One region of the Nonomuraea sp. NPDC001831 genome, then DNA from elsewhere that is predicted to be linked to it. Evidence: riboswitches for the same ligand, from Rfam matches in the RefSeq annotation. Region 1 holds a riboswitch; the other holds the start of a gene.
What was found. Region 1 has a riboswitch for cobalamin ahead of cobN (cobaltochelatase subunit CobN). Riboswitches for the same ligand answer to the same signal wherever they lie in the genome.
Positions count from the first base shown of each region.

Region 2: another riboswitch for cobalamin. It lies ahead of ACFYYW_RS37485 (ribonucleoside-diphosphate reductase subunit alpha); the one in region 1 lies ahead of cobN (cobaltochelatase subunit CobN).

Region 1 covers NZ_JBIATU010000004.1:311,838-318,548, forward strand. Annotated here, with positions in the region: gene ACFYYW_RS16605 (precorrin-8X methylmutase) at 1-321, opposite strand, end outside; gene ACFYYW_RS16610 (precorrin-3B synthase) at 318-1,613, opposite strand; cobalamin riboswitch at 1,685-1,811, shown strand; gene cobN (cobaltochelatase subunit CobN) at 1,865-5,611, shown strand; gene ACFYYW_RS16620 (cobyrinate a,c-diamide synthase) at 5,566-6,711, opposite strand, start outside.
Region 2 covers NZ_JBIATU010000015.1:193,524-200,234, reverse strand. Annotated here, with positions in the region: gene ACFYYW_RS37500 (TetR/AcrR family transcriptional regulator) at 1-279, shown strand, start outside; gene ACFYYW_RS37495 (hypothetical protein) at 296-1,270, opposite strand; gene ACFYYW_RS37490 (alpha/beta hydrolase) at 1,379-2,323, opposite strand; cobalamin riboswitch at 2,519-2,724, shown strand; gene ACFYYW_RS37485 (ribonucleoside-diphosphate reductase subunit alpha) at 2,853-5,327, shown strand; gene ACFYYW_RS37480 (ribonucleotide-diphosphate reductase subunit beta) at 5,309-6,340, shown strand; gene ACFYYW_RS37475 (DUF4287 domain-containing protein) at 6,397-6,693, opposite strand.

The DNA.
Region 1 (6,711 bases):
GGCCAGCTCGGGGACGCGCGGATCGCCCAGCGTGCACAGCACCTCGTTGCCCGCGGGCAGCCTGCGCCGGGTCACGCCGGAGGCGACCATCATGGCGTCGCACAACACCGGCGCGCCGCCGCGCAGCGCCGCCCTGGCCCGCGCGACGACCCGCGGGGACCAGGCCAGGTCGGTCACGAGGTCGGTCATGCCGCACGCGTGGATCATGCGCACCGCCACCTGGGCGACCTCGGGGGGCAGGCCCGTGAGGTCGGTCTCGGCGCGGATGGTCGCGAACGAGCGCCGGTAGATCTCGGCGCCGTCGCGGATGTAGTCGCTCACTCCTGGCGTTCCTCGTATCCGTTGATGGTCGCGATCAGCTGGCGGACCGGGCCGCGCGGCAGGCCGCAGCGCCGCTCGCAACCGGCCCAGTGGACGGGTGTGGCGGGTGCGCGGCCGAGGCTCCGCACCCATTGGCGGGCGTCCGCCCGCACGTCGGCGAGCGCCTTCGCGCAGCCGGGACGGCCGGTGCAGGCGGTGACCCCGGCCCAGGGGGAGTCCGGGTCGGTGACGAGCCCGGCGGCGGCCAGCGTCCGCTCGATCCGGTCCGCCTCGCCGAGGGATTTCGGGGAGCCCGAGGAATCGGGGGAGCCGGGGGAGCCGGGGGAGCCGGGGGAGCCGGGGGAGAGGTCCGGCAGGACGACTGTTCGCCAGGGGGTCAGGCGCACTGGCCGCCCGAGGTCCGCGAGCGCTCTGGCCTGGGCGGACGTCAGACGGCCGAGCGGCACGAGCGCCTCGATCGCCACCCGGCCGTCCCGCTGCGCGATCCTGCCCGCGGACGGGCGGCGCGCGGGTGAGGGCGGGACGTTCGCGGCATCCGCGGCCTGCGGGGCGTCGGCGGTGTGGGGCGCCTGCGGGGCCTTCGGGGCGTCCAGTGCGTTCGGGGCGTTCGTTCGGGCTGGTCGGCCGTCGCGCAGGCGGGTGGCGATCGCGGCGGGGCCGTCCGGCAGGTCGCGGATGCGCCAGGCGCGCGGGCCGTCGGGGGACAGCTCGTCCAGGAACGCCTCGGCGGCGTCGATCATGAGCGGCACGGCCGCGTCCGGGGCGACGGTCAGCCCGGTGTCGGCGCCGGCGAGCAGCAGCCGCCCGGTCGCCACGTAGGTGACGTCCGCGCCGAGCCCGGCGACGTCCCGCGTGCCGTCGTCCAGGGCGAACAGGAACCGTCCCGGCAGCGCGGCCAGCCGGGGCCGCGCGCACAGCGCCCGGTCCAGGGCGTCCGCCATCGCCTGCACGTCCAGCAGCCCGTCAGGACCGCGCCCGCTCAGCGGCGAGGCCAGGATGTTGCGCACCCGCTCGTGCGCGGGCGACGGCAGCAGCCCGGCCGCCGCGATGCGCCCGGCGAAGACCTCGGGCGAGCGCAGCCCCCGCACCTGGACGTTCGCCCGCGACGTCAGCTCGATCACGCCCGCTCCCAGCTCGGCCGCGCACCCGGCGAGCACGCGGAGCTGCGCGGCCGACACCGCGCCGCCGGGCAGGCGCACGCGGGCGAGCGGGCCGTCGGCGGCCTCGTGCACCTGGAGCGCCCCCGGACAGGCATCGGGACGCGTACGTCCGGAAGATTCACCTACGGGCACGAAGGGATCGTAACGCCACTTCTGGGACGGGTCGCTCCTGCCGTAAGCTTCGGCGTAGACGATGGCAATGGGAGGAAGCCGGTGCGAATCCGGCGCGGTCCCGCCACTGTGACCGGGGAGCGAACCCCACCACGAGGCCACTGTCCGGCGACGGACGGGAAGGCCGGGGTGAGCGTCGATCCGGGAGCCAGGAGACTCCTGCCGTCGTGTCACCCGCGACCGGGGCGAGGACCCCGAGGGAGGAATGCGCCGTGCCTGGCGACAGCCGTACCGTTCTGCTGCTCTCCACCTCCGACACCGACCTGCTGAGCGCCCGCGCCTGCGGGGCGGGCTACCGTCTGGGCAATCCCGCCCGGCTGACCGCCGAGGACGTCCCCGGCCTGACGGAGGGCACCGACCTGGTCGTGGTGCGCCTGCTGGGCGGGCGGCGGGCCTGGCCGGAAGGGCTCGACGCGCTGCTGGCCGGGCCCCGCCCGGTGGTGGTGCTGGGCGGGGAGCAGGCGCCCGACGCCGAGCTGATGGAGCTGTCCACCGTCAGCGGCGGGGTGTGCGCCGAGGCGCACGCCTACCTGGCCCATGGCGGTCCGGCCAACCTGGCCGAGCTGCACGCGTTCCTGTCCGACACCGTCCTGCTGACCGGGCACGGGTTCGAGCCGCCCGTCCCGGCCCCCACCTGGGGACGGCTGGACCGCCCCGCCAGGACCACCGGCGGTCCCGTGGTGGGGGTGCTCTACTACCGGGCCCACCACGTGGCGGGCAACACCGCGTTCGTCGAGGCGTTGTGCGACGCCGTCGAGGACGCGGGCGGGCAGGCGCTGCCGGTCTTCTGCTCGTCCCTGCGCGCGGCCGAGCCGGAGCTGCTGGACACGCTGCGCGCGGCGGACGCCCTGGTCGTCACGGTGCTGGCGGCGGGCGGCTCCCGTCCGGCCACCGCGGGGGCGGGCGGCGACGACGAGGCCTGGGACGTCGGCGCGCTGGCCGAGCTCGACGTGCCGATCCTGCAGGGACTCTGCCTGACCACCACCCGCCAGGCCTGGGAGGAGAACGACGACGGGCTGTCGCCGCTGGACGCCGCCTCCCAGGTGGCGATCCCGGAGTTCGACGGGCGCATCATCACGGTGCCGTTCTCGTTCAAGGAGATCGACCCCGACGGGCTGACCGTCTACGTCGCCGACCCCGAGCGGGCCGCCCGGGTGGCGGGCATCGCGGTGCGCCACGGCCTGCTGCGGCACACCCCTCCCGCCGAACGGCGGCTGGTGGTGATGTTGTCGGCGTACCCGACCAAGCACTCCCGCGTCGGCAACGCGGTCGGGCTGGACACCCCGGCGAGCACCGTCCGGCTGCTGGCCCGTCTCGCCGAGGCGGGGTACGACCTGGGCGACGGCTTCCCCGGCGTGGCCGACCAGGACGGCGACGCGCTCGTCCACGCGCTGATCGCCGCCGGCGGCCAGGACCAGGACTGGCTGACCGAGGAGCACCTGGCGGGCAACCCGGTCCGCATCTCCGCCGCCTCCTACGAACAGTGGTACCGGACGCTGCCCGCGGCCCTGCGCGAGGAGATGGAGCGCCACTGGGGGCCGCCGCCCGGAGAGTTGTTCGTGCACGAGGGGGACGACGGGACCGACATCGTGCTGGCCGCGCTGAGGGCCGGGAACCTCGTGGTGATGGTGCAGCCGCCGCGCGGCTTCGGGGAGAACCCGATCGCCATCTACCACGACCCCGACCTGCCGCCCAGCCACCACTACCTGGCCGCCTACCGCTGGCTGTCGGCCGAGTTCGGCGCGCACGCGATGGTGCACGTCGGCAAGCACGGCAACCTGGAGTGGCTGCCCGGCAAGTCGGCGGGGATGTCGGCCGCGTGCGGCACCGACGCCGCCATCGGCGACCTGCCGCTGGTCTACCCCTTCCTGGTCAACGACCCGGGGGAGGGCACGCAGGCCAAGCGGCGCGCGCACGCCGTGCTGGTGGACCACCTGGTGCCGCCGATGGCCCGCGCCGACACCTACGGCGACATCGCCCGGCTGGAGCAGCTCCTGGACGAGCACGCCACGATCGCCGCCATGGACCCCGCCAAGCTGCCCGCGATCCGGGCGCAGATCTGGACGCTGATCCAGGCCGCCCGGCTCGACCACGACCTCGGGCTGGCCGACCGGCCGCACGACAGCGAGTTCGACGACCTCATCCTGCACGTGGACGGCTGGCTGTGCGAGGTGAAGGACGCGCAGATCCGCGACGGCCTGCACGTCCTCGGCCAGGCGCCCACCGGCCAGGTGCGGGTGGACCTGGTGCTGGCCATGCTGCGCGCCCGCCAGATGTGGGCCGGCCGGGAGACGCTGCCCGGCCTGCGCGAGGCGCTCGGCCTGGCCGAGGACGGCACGGCGGGGCTCGGCGACGTGGACCGCGCGGAGACGACCGCCCGCGCCCTGGTCGAGGCCATGGAGCAGCACGCCTGGGCCCCGGAGGCAGCCCCCGCCGTCGCCCGCGCGGTACTGGACGCGACACCCGGCCTCGCTCCCCCCGCATCGGACGGGACGCCCGATGCCGCTCCCACCGCATCGGACGGTACGCCCGGCCTCGCTCCCGCCGCGTCGGACGGTACGCCCGGTGTCGCTCCCGCCGCATCGGTGGGCCGTGTGGCCGAGGAACGGGTGGAGCTGGTGGCGCGGGTGCTGGCGTTCGCCGCCGCCGAGATGGTGCCGCGCCTGGCCCGCACCACCGACGAGCTGGACCACGTCCTGCACGCCCTGGACGGCGGCTACGTGCCCGCCGGCCCCAGCGGCTCCCCGCTGCGCGGCCTGGTCAACGTGCTGCCGACCGGCCGCAACTTCTACTCCGTGGACCCCCGGGCGGTGCCCAGCCGCCTGGCCTGGGAGACCGGCCATGCCATGGCGGAGTCGCTGCTGGAGCGCTACCGCGCCGACACCGGCGAGTGGCCGCGCTCGGTCGGGCTGTCGGTGTGGGGGACCAGCGCCATGCGCACGGCGGGCGACGACGTCGCCGAGGTGCTGGCCCTGCTCGGCGTCCGCCCCGAATGGGACGAGGCGTCGCGTCGCGTCATCCGCCTGGAGCCGATCCCGCTCGCCGAGCTGGGCCGCCCGCGCATCGACGTGACGGTCCGCATCAGCGGCTTCTTCCGCGACGCCTTCCCGCACGTGGTCGGCATGCTCGACGACGCCGTACGGCTGGTCGCGTCGCTGGCGGAGCCGGTCGAGGAGAACTACGTCCGCGCCCACGTGGCCGCGACCGGCGGCGACGAGCGGCTGGCCACCATGCGCGTCTTCGGCTCCGCGCCCGGCGCGTACGGGGCCGGGCTGCTGCCGCTCATCGACAGCCGCAACTGGCGCGACGACGCCGACCTGGCCGAGGTGTACGCCGTGTGGGGCGGCTACGCCTACGGCCGCGACCTCGACGGCGTCGCCGCCCGCCCCCAGATGGAGGACGCCTACCGCCGCATCGCCGTCGCCGCCAAGAACGTCGACACCCGCGAGCACGACATCGTCGACTCCGACGACTACTTCCAGTACCACGGCGGCATGATCGCCACCGTGCGGGCGCTCACCGGCAGGGCCCCGGCCGCCTATGTCGGCGACAGCACCCGCCCCGACGCCGTGCGCACCCGCACCCTGTCGGAGGAGACCTCACGGATCTTCCGCGCCAGGGTCGTCAACCCGCGCTGGCTGGCCGCCATGCGCCGCCACGGCTACAAGGGCGCCTTCGAGCTGGCCGCCACCGTCGACTACCTGTTCGGCTACGACGCCACCACCGGCGTGGTCGCCGACTGGATGTACGACAAGCTCACGGAGACGTACGTGCTCGACCCCGAGAACCAGGCGTTCATGGCCCGCTCGAACCCCTGGGCGCTGCACGGCATCGCCGAACGCCTCCTGGAGGCCGCCGAGCGCGGCATGTGGCAGCACCCCGACCCGGAGGTCCTGCGCGGCCTGCAGGAGGTCTACCTCAAGACCGAGGGCGACCTGGAGGACGACACCAGCCGCTGAGCCAGGCCGGGCGCGCCCGCCCAGTGAAGATGCAGGTAGGACGCGGTCACGCCGGGATCGCCGTACCCGTCGTGGCCGCCGTCCCAGCGGAACAGCGGCTCGCCCGCGTACGTGACGGCCGTCCGGTGGAACTCGTGCCCGCGCAGCCGCTCGCCCGTCCTGGTGAGCGGTGAGCGCCGCAGCGCGACGGCGTCCCGGTAGCCGAGCGTCAGCCGGGACGTCATCCGCGCCCGCCCCGGGACGCGCCCGCACATGCGCTGACCGTCCAGCTCGTCGCACAGGTACAGCAGCCCCGCGCACTCGGCGGCGATCGGGCCGGGGAAGGCGGCGACCTGCTGCCGCAGGGGCTCGTTGGCGGCCAGTTCGGCGGCGTACACCTCCGGGAAGCCGCCGCCGATCACGATCGCGCCGGTCCCGTCCGGCAGCCGCGTGTCGCGCGTCGGGTCGAAGACGGCCACCTCCGCCCCCGCCGCCCGCAACAGCTCGACCTGCTCGGCGTAGCCGAACGTGAACGCCGCCCCGCCGGCCACGGCCACCACCGGCCGCCCACGCGCAGCCCCCGCCACCTCCGGCCGGTCGCCCGCAGCCCCCGCCACCTCCGGCCGGTCGCCCGCAGCCCCCGCCACCTCCGGCCGGTCGCCCGCAACCCCCGCCACCTCCGGCTGGTCGCCCGCCACCTCCGCCACCTGCGGCCGGTCGCCCGTCGCGCCGGGCGCCGGCGGCGTCCAGGCGGGGCCGCCCAGCGGGGGAGCGGAGCGCGCCAGCCGCAGCAACGCGTCCAGGTCGCACGAACGCGCCACCAGCGCGGCCAGCCGGTCCACGGCGGCGACCGCCTCGGTCCGGCGCTCGGCGGCCGGCACCAGCCCCAGATGCCGGGAGGGGGTGGCCACGGCGTCGTCGCGGCGGATCGCCCCCAGCACCGGCACGCCCGCCGCCGCCAGCGCCGACCGGCACAACTCCTCGTGCCGGTCGGAGCCCACCCGGTTGAGCACCACCCCGCCCACCCGCACGTCCGGGTCGAAGGTGGCGAACCCGTGCACCACCGCCGCCACCGACCTGCTCTGCCGGGCCGCGTCCACGACCAGCACCACCGGCGCGTC
Region 2 (6,711 bases), on a different contig from region 1:
GTCGGCCTGCTGGACGAGCACATCTCGCTCGTCCTGGGCGCCGAGCAGGGCGCCCTGCGCTACGCCACCGGCGCCTACGGGTTCTGGCGGGCGCACGTGCGGGTGCTGCTGACCGAGGCGGGCGTCCCGGAGACCGAGGCGCTGGCCGACATCCTGCTCGCCCCGCTCAGCCCCGACGTCTACGCCGAGCAGCGCAGGCGCGGCCTCACCCCCGGGCAGATCGGCGCCGCCCTGGCCCGGCTGGCGCACGGCATCGTCGCCCGGGACGCCGGGCGCTGACCGCGCCGGCGGCGGCTCACCCCCAGGCCGCCGCCTTGTCGTACGGGTCGACGTTCCTGAAGGCCATCCCGACGATCTCCTCGACGTCCTCGTCGCCGTAGGCGCCGGGCAGGGCGAGGCCGAGGCGTTCGAACAGCGCCCGCACCTCCTCGACCGTGGGCGAGAACGACAACGTCACGTCCTCGGCGCCCCGCAGGTTCAGCGGGCGCGCCTGGCGGAGACTGGCGTGCAGCTCGGTGGCCCAGCAGTCGAGGGCGAGCGCGTTCCCGGTGATGACGGTGGCGGGGAAGCCGGGCCCCCGCTGCGTGATGAACATGTGGCGGGAGGACAGCTCGTAGCGGAACGTCGAGGCGATCGAGGAGAACCCGATCTCGATGTCCAGGAGCTCGTAGCGCTGGTGATGCCAGCAGGCCGACAACACGGTCGCGTACAGCTCCCTGCGGGTGCCGTCGGCGGTCCAGGTCAGCTCCGGGCTGTCGTCGTCCAGCGCCAGGCTCCGGTGCAGGCGGACGAACCGCTCGCACAGCGCGAGGTCGTCCGGGTCCAGGATCTCCAGCCGGACCAGCAGCGCCCGCCGTCCCTGACGGGCCTTGGCCAGGCATTCGGGCAGCGTCACCGCGCGCACGTACGCGCCCGTCGAGCCCTTGAAGATCCACCGGTCGGTGTCCCCGCGCGCCTGCGCCAGCACCCGGTTGAACTCCTCGCCGCGCACCAGCCGGACCGCCGACTGCTCCTGGAGCAGGGACGGCAGCAGGTCGAGCTTGCGATCGGCGGCGAGCACGGCCCGCTCCACGGCGTTCTCCGCCGACTGCGCCCGCGTCCGGCTGCGCAGCATGACGAACGCGAGCACCGCCAGCGTGGCCACGGTGGCGTTGCTGACGGCCTCCGCGGTGGCGATGCCCGCGACGTCCAAGATGCTCACGACGACCGCCACCGCCAGGGCGACGAGGATGTCGACGTTGACGCCGATCCAGGCGAGGATGCGCTTCACTGACCGTCCCATCGCGAGGGGCCACGGGGTGACACCCCGAATCATGAAGCAGAACCCGGCGCCGCGCGAGGGGCCGGGTCGTCCTCGCCTGCCCGCTCCGGTCGCGGGTTACGCGGTGAGGGCGTCGCGGAGGAAGCCCAGGATGTCCGCCCGCGCGTCCTCGGCCTGGGGGGCCAGCACCGGCATGCTGAGGAAGGCGTGCCCGGCCTCGGGGTACTCGGCCAGGCGGGTGGGGGTGCCGGCGGCCCGCAGCGCCTCGGCGTAGCGGCGGCCGTGGTCGGCGATCGGGTCGTGGGTCGGCACCGCCACGAGCGCCGGGGCCAGCCCGCCCAGGTCGTCGGCGTACAGCGGGGAGAGCGCGCGGGCGTCCGTCCCCTCGGGCACGGCGAGCCGGTGGAACAGCCGCAACACCGGCACGCTGAGCGTCGGGGTGTCGGCGTACTGGGTCATCGAGGGGTGGTCGAACATCGTCCCGGCCACCTCCACGGCGGGGTTGACCAGCACCTGGGCCTTCAGGGGCAGACCGGCGTCGCGGGCCCTGATCGCGGCCAGGGCGCAGATCAGGCCGCCGCAGCTCTCGCCGAACAGGACGGCCCGCGCCGGGTCGACGCCCCACTGCGCGGCGTTCTCCAGCACGTGCCGGAGCACGTCCCAGCCGTCGTCGGCGGCGGCGGCCAGCGGCGTGCGCCAGTCGAGCAGCCGGTGGTCCACCGAGACGACGACGGCGGGCAGGTGGGCGGCCAGGTGGCTGTTGACCCAGTCGCTCTGCGGCGCCGTGCCGACGAAGCCGCCCCCGTGCACGTGCAGCACGAGCGGCAGGGCGTCCCCCGGCTCGGCCGCTCGGGGCCGGTGGACCCGGACGCGGATGTCGCGGCCGGGCAGCGCCACCGTCCGCCAGTCGACGGCGGCGCCGGGATCCGGCCGGCCGGTGATCGCCTGTGCCTCGACGGAGGCGCGCAGCCGGTTCTCCGCCTCGACGTAGGCGGCCAGCTCGGCGGGGGTGACGGTGTCCCAGTCGGGCGTGACCGGACGCAGGCCGGTGGTCTCGCTCATGCTCGTCTCCTCAGGTTTTCGCTACTTGAAGTATCGATACCTAAGGTAGCGAAAACGGGGCATCGCGGGCCTATGACGTCGATCACAATCGGGCCGCCAGCCTCGCGGGCGCGGCCCCGTGGCGGATGGCCGGATCGGAGCGTGGGTTCTTCGCAACACGAGATGTTGGGTGTGACTTTTTGATCCGCCCTATATATGGTGTCTCCCGCAGCCGGTTCGGTCGCCCCGCCAGGGCGGCCGAGGCAAGAGGGAACCCGGTGGGAATCCGGGACTGCCCCGCAGCGGTAAGTGGGAACGAACGCCGTCAGACGCACTGGGCCGAAGGCCCGGGAAGCGACGGCCAGTAGGCAGCGACAGCATGCCCACGAGTCCGAAGACCTGCCGGCGCGCCGCGCGCGATCATGCGCGCGCGGCTGGTCCGAGACCGCGCGGGACGGTGGACGGCACCGGCGAGAGGGCTGTGGCGCCTCGCCGTCCGCCTCCTGCGCGCGTTCTCGGCCGCTGACCGAGTTCACGAGGGGAGAGCGCAGTGACGGTCACAGGGGACCCGATGACGGACCTGGCCGCGACGGCGCGGGCGGACGCCGACAGGTCCGCGCCGCGGCGCGTCCAGATGCAGGTGCGCAAGCGCAACGGCACCGCGGAGCCGGTCGACGTCAACAAGATCGTACGTGCGGTGGAGCACTGGGCGACCGATCTGACGGACATCGACCCGATGCGGGTGGCCACCAAGACGATCAGCGGCCTCTACGACGGGGCCACCACCGCCGAGCTGGACCGGCTGTCCATCCAGACGGCCGCCGAGATGATCGGCGAGGAGCCGCAGTACTCGCGCCTGGCCGCGCGGCTGCTGTCGGGCTACATCGACAAGGAGGTCCGCGGGCAGGGCGTGGCCTCCTTCAGCCAGGCGATCCGGCTGGGCCACGCCGAGGGGCTCATCGGCGACGAGACCGCCGAGTTCGTCAACGCCAACGCCCGCAAGCTCGACGACGCCATCGACGTCACCGCCGACCTGCGGTTCGAGTACTTCGGGCTGCGGACGGTCTACGACCGTTACCTGCTGCGCCACCCGTCCACCCGGCTGGTGGTGGAGACGCCGCAGTACTGGCTGCTGCGCGTGGCCTGCGGGCTGGCCGAGACGCCCGCCGAGGCCGTCGGCTTCTACCGGCTCATGTCGTCGCTGGCCTACCTGCCCAGCTCGCCGACGCTGTTCAACTCCGGCACCCGGCACACCCAGATGTCCTCCTGCTACCTGGTCGACTCGCCCCGTGACGAGATCGGCTCCATCTACGACCGGTACGCCCAGGTGGCGCAGCTGTCGAAGTTCGCCGGCGGGATCGGCATCTCCTGGTCGCGGGTGCGCTCCCGGGGCGCGCTGATCCGCGGCACGAACGGGCACTCCAACGGCATCGTCCCGTGGCTGCGCACGCTCGACGCGTCGGTGGCCGCCGTCAACCAGGGCGGCCGGCGCAAGGGCGCGGCCTGCGTCTACCTGGAGCCCTGGCACCCCGACGTCGAGGAGTTCCTGGAGCTGCGCGACAACACCGGCGAGGACGCCCGCCGCACCCACAACCTCAACCTGGCCAACTGGATCCCCGACGAGTTCATGCGCCGGGTCGAGGCCGACGGCACCTGGTCGCTGTTCGACCCCGACGAGGTCCCCGAGCTGCCCGACCTGTGGGGCGAGGCGTTCGAGGAGGCCTACCGCGCCGCCGAGCGCGACGGGCGGTACGTCCGGCAGATCAAGGCCCGCGACCTGTACGCCAAGATGATGCGCACCCTGGCCCAGACCGGCAACGGCTGGATGACCTTCAAGGACGCCGCCAACCGCCTGTGCAACCAGGCGGCCGAGCCCGGCAACGTGGTGCACCTGTCCAACCTGTGCACCGAGATCGTCGAGGTGTCCAGCGACGCCGAGACCGCGGTCTGCAACCTGGGCTCGGTCAACCTCGCCGCCCACCTGACGGGCACGGGGCAGGCAGCGGCCCCCGACGGCGGCATCGACCGCGGCATCGACTGGGAGCGGCTGCGCGCCACCGTCCGCACCGCGGTCACCTTCCTCGACCGGGTGATCGACATCAACTACTACCCGAGCGAGCAGGCCGCGGCCAGCAACCCGCGCTGGCGCCCGGTCGGCCTCGGCGTGATGGGCCTGCAGGACGTCTTCTTCGCGCTGCGCCTGCCGTTCGACTCGGCCGAGGCCAAGGAGCTGTCCACCCGGATCGCCGAGGAGATCTACCTGTCGGCGCTGGAGACCTCCGCCGGCCTGGCCGAGCGCTTCGGCGCCCACCCCGCCTACGACCAGACGTGGGCGGCCCGCGGCCGGCTCCAGCACGACCTGTGGGGCCAGAGCGGCACCCAGGCCGGGCGCTGGGACGCGGTGCGCGAGCGCATCGCCGCCCACGGCCTGCGCAACTCGCTGCTGATCGCGATCGCGCCGACCGCCACCATCGCCTCGATCGTCGGCTGCTACGAGTGCATCGAGCCGCAGGTGTCCAACCTGTTCAAGCGCGAGACGCTGAGCGGGGAGTTCCTGCAGATCAACAACGCGCTGGTGGCCGAGCTGAAGTCGCGCGGCCTGTGGAACGACCGCGTCCGGGCGGCCATCAAGCAGGCCGAGGGCTCGGTGCAGGGCATCGCCGAGCTGCCGGAGGACGTACGCCGGCTGTTCCGCACCGCCTGGGAGCTGCCGCAGCGGGCGCTGATCGACATGGCCGCCGCGCGCTCGCCGTTCATCGACCAGAGCCAGTCGCTCAACCTGTTCATGAGCGCGCCGACGATCGACAAGCTCTCCTCGATGTACCTGTACGCCTGGAAGTCCGGCCTGAAGACCACCTACTACCTGCGCTCGCGCCCGGCCACCCGCATCCAGCAGGCCACCGTGCCCCTCACGCCCGCCGCGCCCACCGCGCCCTCCGCGCCCTCCGCGCCCCGCGCGAACAAGTCCGAGGAGGCCCTGGTGTGCTCCCTGGAGAACCCCGAGTCGTGCGAGGCCTGCCAGTGACCCCCGAGGAGAACCCGATGTTGCTCGACCCGGGCATGAGCCTGACCCTGCGGCCCATGCGCTACCCCCTGTTCTTCGACCGCTACCGCGACGCGATCAAGAACACCTGGACGGTCGAGGAGGTGGACCTGCACTCCGACCTGAACGACCTGCCCAAGCTGTCGGCGGCCGAGCGCCACCTGGTCAGCCGCCTGGTCGCCTTCTTCGCCACCGGCGACACGATCGTGGCCAACAACCTGGTGCTCAACCTCTACCAGCACGTCAACGCGCCCGAGGCGCGCCTGTACCTGAGCAGGCAGCTGTTCGAGGAGGCGGTGCACGTCCAGTTCTACCTGAACCTGCTGGACACGTACGTGCCGGACGAGGAGGAGCGGTTCGCGGCGTTCGCGGCGGTGGAGAACATCCCCTCCATCCGGCGCAAGGCCGAGTTCTGCTTCCGCTGGATCGACTCCATCGGCAGCCTCCAGCGGCTGGAGACCCGCGAGGACCGGCGGGCGTTCCTGCTCAACCTGATCTGCTTCGCCGCCTGCATCGAGGGCCTGTTCTTCTACGGCGCGTTCGCCTACGTCTACTTCCTGCGCTCGCGCGGCCTGCTGAACGGGCTGGCCTCGGGCACCAACTGGGTCTTCCGTGACGAGTCCATGCACATGGCCTTCGCCTTCGACGTGGTGGACGTCGTCCGGCAGGAGGAGCCGGACCTCTTCGACGAGGAGATGGCCCGCCAGGTCAGGGAGATGCTGGCCGAGGCGGTCGACTGCGAGGCGCAGTTCGCCGAGGACCTGCTCGGGCAGGGCGTGCCGGGCATGTCGACGGCGGACATGCGCGCGTACCTGGAGCACGTGGCCGACCGGCGGCTGGCCCAGCTCGGCGTCGAGCCGCTGTACGGGTCGAAGAACCCGTTCGCGTTCATGGAGCTGCAGGACGTGCAGGAGTTGTCGAACTTCTTCGAGCGGCGGGTGTCGGCGTACCAGGTGGGGGTGACCGGCTCGGTCAGCTTCGACGCCGACTTCTGACCCTTACCGATCTCCAATGTAAAGCCGTCCGGCGGTGGTCACCCCCGCCGGACGGGTCAGGCGGGGCCGGGACGGTTGTCCTTGCCGTCCAGCCAGAGGACGTCGGACTCGTCGCGGTGGGAACCGGTGCCGCCGACGTGCTTGGCGTCGATCTGCGGCCCCTTCTTGATCACGTGGACGAGGGCCATGGCGTGGCCGCGTCCGAGGTCGTAGTCCTGCTTGAGCCAGTCGATGATCGTGCCGGCCTTGGTGGACGGGGCGTCGAAGCCGCGTTCCTTCGCCAGGGCGATGAACTGACGGGGGGTCAGGCCGGTCTTGCCCTCGATGTTGTCCAGGTAGGCCTGGAAGGACATGGTGTTCTCCGCTCGTCA